3 regions of the Clostridium sp. B9 genome follow, and region 3 is predicted to be linked to each of the others. Evidence: riboswitches for the same ligand, from Rfam matches in the RefSeq annotation. Region 3 holds a riboswitch; each other region holds the start of a gene.
What was found. Region 3 has a riboswitch for lysine ahead of ACQZHJ_RS07655 (hypothetical protein). Riboswitches for the same ligand answer to the same signal wherever they lie in the genome.
Positions count from the first base shown of each region.

Region 1: it holds a riboswitch for lysine, as region 3 does, so the genes downstream of both, ACQZHJ_RS08730 (amino acid permease) here and ACQZHJ_RS07655 (hypothetical protein) in region 3, are expected to answer to the same signal.
Region 2: it holds a riboswitch for lysine, as region 3 does, so the genes downstream of both, ACQZHJ_RS17075 (Na+/H+ antiporter NhaC family protein) here and ACQZHJ_RS07655 (hypothetical protein) in region 3, are expected to answer to the same signal.

Region 1 is NZ_JBNWKA010000003.1:1,923,153-1,926,371, reverse strand. Features, by position in the region: gene ACQZHJ_RS08730 (amino acid permease) at 46-1,485, opposite strand; lysine riboswitch at 1,608-1,784, opposite strand; gene ACQZHJ_RS08725 (dicarboxylate/amino acid:cation symporter) at 2,012-3,219, shown strand, end outside.
Region 2 is NZ_JBNWKA010000003.1:3,770,871-3,774,089, forward strand. Features, by position in the region: gene ACQZHJ_RS17075 (Na+/H+ antiporter NhaC family protein) at 1-1,186, opposite strand, end outside; lysine riboswitch at 1,366-1,541, opposite strand; gene ACQZHJ_RS17080 (ABC1 kinase family protein) at 1,634-3,219, opposite strand, start outside.
Region 3 is NZ_JBNWKA010000003.1:1,689,041-1,692,259, forward strand. Features, by position in the region: gene ACQZHJ_RS07650 (YdcF family protein) at 39-827, shown strand; lysine riboswitch at 929-1,099, shown strand; gene ACQZHJ_RS07655 (hypothetical protein) at 1,225-1,461, shown strand; gene ACQZHJ_RS07660 (alanine/glycine:cation symporter family protein) at 1,476-2,663, shown strand; gene ACQZHJ_RS07665 (amidohydrolase) at 2,644-3,219, shown strand, end outside.

The DNA.
Region 1 (3,219 bases), 230 kb from region 3:
AAAAAGAAGAGGCTATAAATAACCTCTTCTTTTTATTTAAATATTCTATTGATATTTGACTTCATCTCTAGTTAAATCAACATCTTCTAATTTTATAAACTTAGTTTTATATCTAATTTTATAGTATAAATATAATCCTACAAATAGTGGAATTCCAATATATGATGAAATTAATCCACCCCAATCTACTCCATTTGTAACATCTAAGTATGCGTATCCTTGTCCTAAAACAACTACGCCACATAATAGTAATGCAATTATAGGTCCAAATGGGAATAACTTAGCTTTATAAACTAACTTATTTAAATCTTTTCCTTGAGCTACATAAGCTTTTCTAAATCTATAATGACAAAGGGCTATTCCAAGCCATGCTATAAATCCTGAAAGTCCTGAAGCTGCTACAAGCCATACGTAAACAACATTTTCTGCATAGATACCTGTTAAAAAACATAAACTTGCAATTATTGTAGTTAATATGATTGCGTTAACTGGAACACCATTTTTGCTTGTCTTTTCAAACATCTTTGGTGCCATTCCACTTTTAGCCATAGAATGAAGCATTCTACTTGATGCATACATACCTGAGTTACCAGCTGATAAAACTGATGTAAGTATTATAGCATTCATTACTGAAGCTGCTCCTGCTAAGCCTAACTTTTGGAACACTATAGTAAATGCACTTGTTTCAACACCTGCTTGTGCATTTGGAACTAAAGCTCCAATTACTAAGATTGTTCCTAAGTAGAATAATAATATTCTCCAGAAAATAGTGTTAACTGCTTTTGGTACATTTTTCTCAGGGTCTTCACTTTCACCAGCTGCAACTCCAACTAGCTCTGTACCTTGAAATGAGAAACCAGCTATTAAGAATATCATGAATATTGATTTTGTTCCTCCAATGAATGGTTCACCATTAGCATAGAAGTTTTTGAAACCAACTTTTTCTCCGCCTAGTATTCCAAATATCATAAGTACACCTACAATAAGGAATATAATAACTGTAGCAACTTTGATTGCTGCAAACCAGAATTCAGATTCACCATATGCTTTTGCTGATAATAAATTAAGACCTAATATAATTACTAAGAATAAAGCACTCCAAACTATTGATGAAACATTAGGAAACCAGAACTTCATTAATAAAGATCCTGCAACCATTTCTGTAGCTATTGTTATAGCCCAGTTGTACCAGTAGTTCCATCCTAAGGCAAATCCTAAGGCTGGATCAATAAATTTGGTAGCATATGTACCGAAAGATCCTGTTTCAGGCATGTAAGTTGCCATTTCTCCTAAGCTTGTACAAAGGAAATAAACCATTACCCCTATTACTCCGTAAGCTACAAAGGCTCCTCCAACACCTGCTTGATGCAAAGTATCTCCCATTGCTAGGAATATACCTGTTCCTATGGCTCCACCCATAGCAATCATGCTAAGATGTCTTGATTTAAGCCCTCTTTTCAAATTAGTATTTTGTTCTTGACTCATTTTTTAGTCCTCCTTATGGTTTTTTTAGTAAGCCATAAGTGATAACTAAGTCCGCTAACAAAAGAAACCCTTAAGCGTGGTTTCATGCTTAAGGGTTTGTAAAGTCTATATACAATACTCTCTTTCATGATAGCACACCACAAATTAATTGTGACAGTGTTAAGCATATTATACTTAACCCCAACCTAATAGAAATTAAAGCTTTTTCTATTGATTTCGGCAAATCATCCTTTCACTTTACTTCAACGTTGCTTACACTCAGTAAGGTTACTTTTAATCATTGCGCCTCTATCTCAGTTATTCACTTTTCATTAACAATTATGAACTCCTATTAATAAATTGTCAAGGAAAAATTCATTTTAACCTTAATGAATTTTAAACCTACATTATATAAGTTAACCTACTTTCAAATATGTAGAAATAAAAAATACTTATATTATATAGCTTGACTTTATATATTAATTATAGTAATATGTATTCATATCGAGAACATATGTATTTAGTAAAAATACAGAAGGGGGCAATTATGAAAAAATTATCTTTAGTAAGCAAAATTTTCTTCGCAATAATTTTAGGAATATTCATTGGGCTAGGATCTTCCTATATAAATACAGAAATACCGGTTAAGATATTAGTAACCTTCAATAGTTTATTTGGAAGCTTACTTAGCTTCTTAATACCACTTATAATAATTGGATTTATATTTCCTGGGATAGCATCCTTAGGAAATAAATCAGGAAAAGGACTTTTAGTAACTACTTTAGTTTCATATATATCAACATTTTCAATTGGATTAATAACTTTCTTTGTAGGAAGCTACATACTTCCTAAATTTATAGTTAGTGCTACTTTAGCTAATAGTGCAGTAAATGTTGAACCATACTTTTCAATAGATATACCTCCAATGGTAAGTGTTATGTCTGCTTTAGCTTTTTCATTCTTATTAGGAATAGGAATTTCTAAAATAAAGAATAGTTACCTATTAAGAGTATCTGAAGAATTTAATCATGTAGTTACATTAACAATAAAGAATATACTAATTCCTTTAGTTCCAGTATATATACTTTCTATATTCGCTAAGTTAAGCTTTAGTGGAGAGATATTTACAACTTTAAAATCTTTTGGAATTGTATATGCCGTATTATTCTCAATACAAGGATTATACTTATTAGTCCAGTATGTAATAGCAGGTTCTATAAAGAAAAAAAATCCTATAAAACTTATAAAGAATATGATTCCAGCTTATATGACAGCTTTAGGAACTCAATCATCAGCAGCTACTATTCCAGTAACTTTAAACTGTGCTAAGGAAAATGGTGTTGAAGAAGATGTATGTGACTTTGTAATTCCTTTAGGAGCTACAATAAACCTAGCTGGTGATACAATAACTTTAGTTCTTGCTTCTATGGCAGTAATGTATATGAGGGGACAAGTTCCTACTATAGGATTAATGCTACCATTTATATTAATGCTTGGAGTAACAATGGTTGCAGCACCTGGTGTACCTGGGGGTGGAGTTATGGCGGCTTTAGGATTACTTGAAGGTATGCTTGGATTTGGTAATGTAGAAAAGTCTTTAATGATAGCATTACATGCAGCACAAGATAGCTTTGGTACTGCTACTAACGTAACTGGTGATGGAGCTATTGCTATAATAGTAGAAGCTATTTTAAAGAGAAAATCTAAAAAGACTGAAGAAAACTTAGATGGTGAAGAGGAATTTATCCCAGAGAT
Region 2 (3,219 bases), 2.1 Mb from region 3:
TTATTAAAAGACCTTTCATTCCTTCAACCCATATTCCTATACCTTCTGATATAGTAAATATTTTTCTACCTACACCTAAGGCTAAAGCAACTATTGTAGCTAATAATGCTGATTGGAATAAAACTATTGAAGCATCAGCATTTGAGAAAGCAGCCTGTATGCTTGCAAAGCTTAGTGGAGAGTTATTCATCATCTCTATTATTGCCAAATCTTCTCCACCCATTACAGTTACCCATCCACTGTAATAAAATCCAATTAATGATGAGCCTATTAAAACACCTATTGGAATTATTGCATTCCATACACTTAACTTGATTCCCTCTATTGGTTCTAAATCTTCACTATCTGTTGCTGTTTCTGTAACTGGTAATACTTCACCTTTTCTAGCTCTTCTCTCAGCTTTAAGCATTGGGCCAAACTCTCTTAAAGTAATTGCTGATATAACAACAAAAGCTAAGATTAATATGTTATAAAATCTATAAGGTATAGTTTCTAAGAAAACTCCAAATCCATCTGCTTCTATTCCAACACTTTGAAGCGCATCTCCTATTAATCCAACCTCTAATCCTATCCAAGTTGATATTATTGCTAACCCCGCTATTGGAGCTGCAGTAGCATCTATAACAAAAGCTAATTTTTCTCTTGAAACACCTAATTTATCTGTAACTGGTCTCATTATAGGACCAACTATTAATGAATTTGCATAATCATCAAAGAAAACTGCTAACCCTAAAAGCCAAGTTGTAAGCTGTGCACTTTTAACTGTCTTAGCTTTTCTTGCTAAAGCTTCAGCTATCGCCTTAGCTCCTCCCATTTTAGCTACTAAGTGAATAACTCCTCCTATAACTAAAACTTGAAGGATAATACCTGCATTCCATGGATCCGCTAAAGAGTTTAAAGCTCTATAAGTAAAATCTATAAATCCTTGAGTTAACGCTTGAATTACGTTAAATCCGTTTAGTTGTAACATTACGCATCCTGTCATTGTACCTATGAATAGTGAAACTATAACATTCTTTGTTATGAAAGCTAGCACTATTGAAACTAATGGTGGTAAAACCGTCCATAAGCCAAATTTAGCTGAGTTTACCGCCGCAATATCTTCAGTTGCAAAAACTAAAGTTGAACATAGCATTGTCATAATAAAAACTGCTAAAAAAACTTGAAATCTTGTTCTGTTTCTCATTTTGAAATCCCCCTTAAAATATTAGTGAATTAATCTATAGAGGCCCTATTTTCATTACTATTATCTCTAAATACTTTTATATTTATTAATAAAAAAAGACCTTAGGCTTAATCAACCTAAGGTCTTAATAGTACGAAACTTCTCTGTTAAATAAACATATTCTTACTAGTATGATTCCCTAAGATGATAGCACTCCACAAATTTTCTTGTGACAGTGTTACACATATTCTGTGCAACCCCAGCATCTAGCCTCAAAGCTTTGACTAGAAACTTCGGCGATAATCCCTTTCCTAACACTTCTACGTTGCTTAACTCTGTCTTAGTACTATTGATTGCTCGCGCCTCTACCTCTTTTAAACTATTCACTTTTCGAATTATTATATTGTATATATTTATACACTATAACTATGAGTGTTTCAACCATTTTATAACTTTATTAACTATTTATTAAAAAAATCCAGACTTTATTATAGAAATTAAAAGCCAAAATCCAAATACTCCAGAAACAACAAATCCTATAACACCTAATAATGGAACTCCTTCAAAAGTAGGACCAATCCTAGCATCTACTATTAAAGAAGAGCCTATTATCATACATCCAACAATAAGTGCAAATGATATTCTATTAACCATTCTATTTAAATCAGTTAAAGGCTTATCCAGTCCATTAACCTCTATCTGCATCTTAGTTCTTCCATTTGATAAACTATCCACTAGCTCTGAAAACTTAGTAGGAATCTCAAGGCTTTTTTCTGCAAATTTATATGCACCAATTATAAGTTTATCCTTATCTAAACTTTCTAGCATTGCCTCTTTATTTCTTTCTTTTATGTAAGGGAAAATACACTCCATAATCTCTAGATCTGGATCAATTTTCGCTACAACCCCTTCTAAAATCACTATAGACCTTACTAAAGTAACAAGTTCTTTAGGCATTTGCAAATTATTTCTTTCAGCTATATCAAATATCTCTTTGAATAAATCTGATATTTTTATACTTTTTAAAGAAGCATTTATGTATCTTAAAACTATGTTGTTTAAGTCATCATATAAAATCGAAGTCTTAACTGGTCCCTTTCTTATGGCAATAGCATTAACGAAATCAACTAAAGTATCTATATCATCTAAAGCCATTGCTATCATAGCCTTCGTAAGCCATTTTTTAAGATTTGCATCTAGTTCTCCAACTAGGCCAAAATCTATAAAATATATCTTACCATCTTTTATGAAAAGATTTCCTGGATGGGGGTCACCATGAAAAAATCCATCTTCAAATACTTGTTTAAAAAACGAATTAGCTAATTTATTCGCTATATCTTTTCTATCATATCCTTCACGCTCTAATATCTTATCATCAGTTATTTTGTACCCTTCAATATACTCCATTGTTAAAACTTTTTTAGAAGTCAATCTATCTATAATTGTAGGTGCACTAACACATGCAACATTTTTATTTAAAACTTTAAATTTAACTGTATTCTTAGCCTCTTTTATAAAATCAAGTTCTTTAAGCGTAGCATCTTCAATTTCTTTAAATGCTTCAAATGGATTTACAGGAATATTAGACATATGTGCTGTTGTAAATCTACTTAATCTTCTAAGTATGCTTAAATCAAGCTTCATCTTCTCTGCAATTTCATAATGTTGAACCTTAACAACAACCTCTCTTCCATCAAGCAAAGTAGCTCTATGAACTTGCGCAATAGATGCTGATGCTAATGGTCTTTCACTAAAATACGTAAAGTAAGTATCTATACTTGTTCCAAAAGATTCTTGAAATATTTCTTTAACTTTATCAAAACTAGTTATCTCATTCTCATCCTGAAGCTTCTCCAGCTCCTTTATATAAGCCTTAGGAAGTAAATCTGGCCTTGTACTAAGTATTTGTCCTATCTTAACAAATGTAGCCCCTAATTCCTCTAAAGCCTCTCTAAAAGCCTGTGGTCTAGGTTCACCTTTTTTGCTATTAGGTAATTTGCTAGATACTAAGAAATCAAAACCATAATAAGTAAAAACCCTAACAATTTCTCTTA
Region 3 (3,219 bases):
GATTAAATTATAAGTAATTGAAATGAGAGGGAGTTAATATGGAAATCAAAAATAAAGATTCAATAAATATATTAGGGGAATTTTTATCAAAAAGGGATTTAAATGAGCTAAGTATAGAAGAATTAATGAAAAAATATTCTTTGGAAGAAGTAGATATTTTAGTACTTTTAGGAAGTGCAATAACTTATAACATAAAGGTTGCTGTAGAAGCATATGAAAAAGGATTATGCAAAAAAATATTAATATGTGGAGGTATTGGACACTCAACTGCTTTATTAAGAGATTCTGTTAAAAATCATAAAATATACAATGATATAGAAGTTAATGAAAAGGCAGAGGCAGATATAATTTTAGATATAATGATAAAACATTTTAATATTCCAATGGAAGACATAATTATAGAAAATAAATCTACAAATTGTGGAGATAATGCTAAGAAGGCTATTGAGCTTTTAGAGGATTTAGGAATAAAGTATAAGTCATTAATGCTTATACAGGATCCAACTATGCAGCTTAGAAGTTATTTATCATTTTTAAAATATATAAAAAAAGAAGATGTTAAAGTTATAAATTATTCTCCATTTATTCCACATATAAATGAAAATAGAGAATTTGATAATTCTGATATTGATGGAATATGGAGTATGGATAGATTTGAAGAGTTAATAGTAGGTGAGATACCAAGACTTAGGGATGATGAAAATGGATATGGGCCAAAAGGTGCAGCATATATTGAACACATTGATATTCCAGTAGAGGTTGAGGAGGCATATAAAGAACTAAGTAAATCTTTAGGTTTAAAAACTAGAGAACAATATAAAAGTTAAGCTTTAAATGTTAATTAAATGTTATTAATAACAAAATTGTAAAAATATAGTTGACTTTACTCTTTGTGTAATATAAACTACAAATAATAAAATTAAATATGCATGTAAATAGAGGCGCAGTTAAAAAGAGTAGTATTTTGGAGAGTGACGAATCTGTGAAGAAATATGAAAGGGTTGATTGCCGAAGTGGATGTATTATGTCAAACATCTTGCTGGGACTTAATTTAATAAGTTAAGGACTCTCACTTTAAAGTGATGGAGCTATTAATAATTAAAGAAGTTTTAAAGGATGATAGCATACTATTATCCTTTTTTTATTTGGGGAATAATTAAACTATCTTTATAATAAATAATTTAGCATCTAGTTACAGCATGAATAATTAGGGGGTAATTTTATATGACACAATTTATTAATGCTTTAAATGATTTTATTTGGGGCCCACCACTTATAATCCTTATGCTTGGAACAGGATTATACTTTACTATTCGTTCTGGATTCTTTCAGATAAGATATTTCCCACACATAATAAAACAAACTTTAGGGAAAATTTTTATTAAGGATGAAAATAAAGATGCTAAAGGGGTTTTAAGCCCTTTTGAGGCGATTTCAACTGCCATAGGAGGTTCGGAGTAGCTACTGCTATTGCTATGGGAGGACCTGGTGCAACTTTATGGATGTGGATTACTGCATTTTTAGGAATGATATTAAAACAAGTTGAAGTAACTTTAGCTGTTTATTATAGAAAGACAGATGAAAATGGAGATCCATATGGTGAACCTACATATTACATGGAAAGAGGTTTAGGTAAAGAGAGAAACTTTAAGTTTTGGAGAATATTAGCAACAGTATTTGGTTTTGGAATATTTTCAACATTTTTTATAACTGCAAGTAACTTTACAGTTTCAGAAGTTGTAGCTTCTACTTTTAAGATAGACCAAATATTTGCAAGTTTAATAATTGTTGTACTTACTTATCTTATGATATGGAAAGGCATGAAGTCTTTAGGAAAGCTATTTACTAAACTTGTTCCTATAATGAGTTTAACTTATTTATTTTTTGGTATCATAATAATAGCAATAAATTATGAGAATATACCAAATAGCTTTATGCTGATATTTGAAGGTGCTTTTTCAGGAAGTGCAGCAATTGGAGGTTTTGTAGGAGCAACTATATCTAAGGTTATTTCAACAGGTATGGCTAGGAGTGTTTATTCTAATGAAGCTGGTTGGGGGACAAGCCCTATGGTACATGCATCAAGTAGAACATGTCATCCGATAGAACAAGGTCTTTGGGGATCATTTGAAGTTTTTATAGATACATTTGTAGTTTGTACTATCACTTCTTTAGTTGTAATAATAACAGGAGAGTGGTCAACAGGAGCTGAAAGTGCTACTTTAACTCTTAATGCATTTTCAAGTGGGTTAGGTGTTTTTGGAACATATTTTTTAACAATAACAATGCTTGTATTTGGATTAACTACATCATCAGGATGGTATGTTTATTATGAAGTTGTTTTAAGACATTTATGTACTAAAAATATAAAGCTTAAAAACATGGTTTTAAAGATATTTAAATATTGTTATCCACTGCCAGGATTTTTAATGACTGCTTATATATTGTATGTTGGAGAGATAAGCATTTGGACATTTGTTGATATAACAAGTGGTATTCCAACCTTCGTAAATGTAGCAGTAATCTTGATACTTTCAAAACAATATTTTGTACTTCTTAAAGATTATAAGGCTAGATATCTTGGTAAAGGAACAGTAGATAAATCAGTTAAAATATTCTATGAAGAAAAAGAGGTTGTAAATAATGAGAAATATATATATTAATGGAGAGGTTTATACTATTACCAATGGAATGAAGGAGGCTTTTGTAGAGGAGGATGGAAGGCTAATTTATGTTGGTAATAATGATGAAGCTTTAAAGCTTAAGGATGAAGAAAGTAATATATATGATTTAGAAGGAAAGTTTGTAACTTCTGGGTTTAATGATTCACATATGCATGTTTTAGGTCTTGGATATTCTCTTCAAATGATAAATTTATCTAACAGAACTAGATCCATAGAAGATGTTAAAAGTGCAATAAGAGAATATATAGATTCTAGAAAATTAGAGGATAATCAATGGATTAAAGGAAGAGGATGGAATCATGATTATTTTCAAGAGGAGAGTAGATTTCCAAATAGATATGATTTAGATGAGGTTTCAAAAGAATATCCTATATGTATAATTAGAGCATGTGGTCATGTATGCATAGTGAACTCAAAGGCATTAGAATTGTTAGAAATAAATAAATATACCCTTCAAATTGAAGGAGGAACCTTCGATTTAGATGAAACTGGGGAGCCACTAGGAATATTTAGAGAAAATGCTTTGAATCTTATA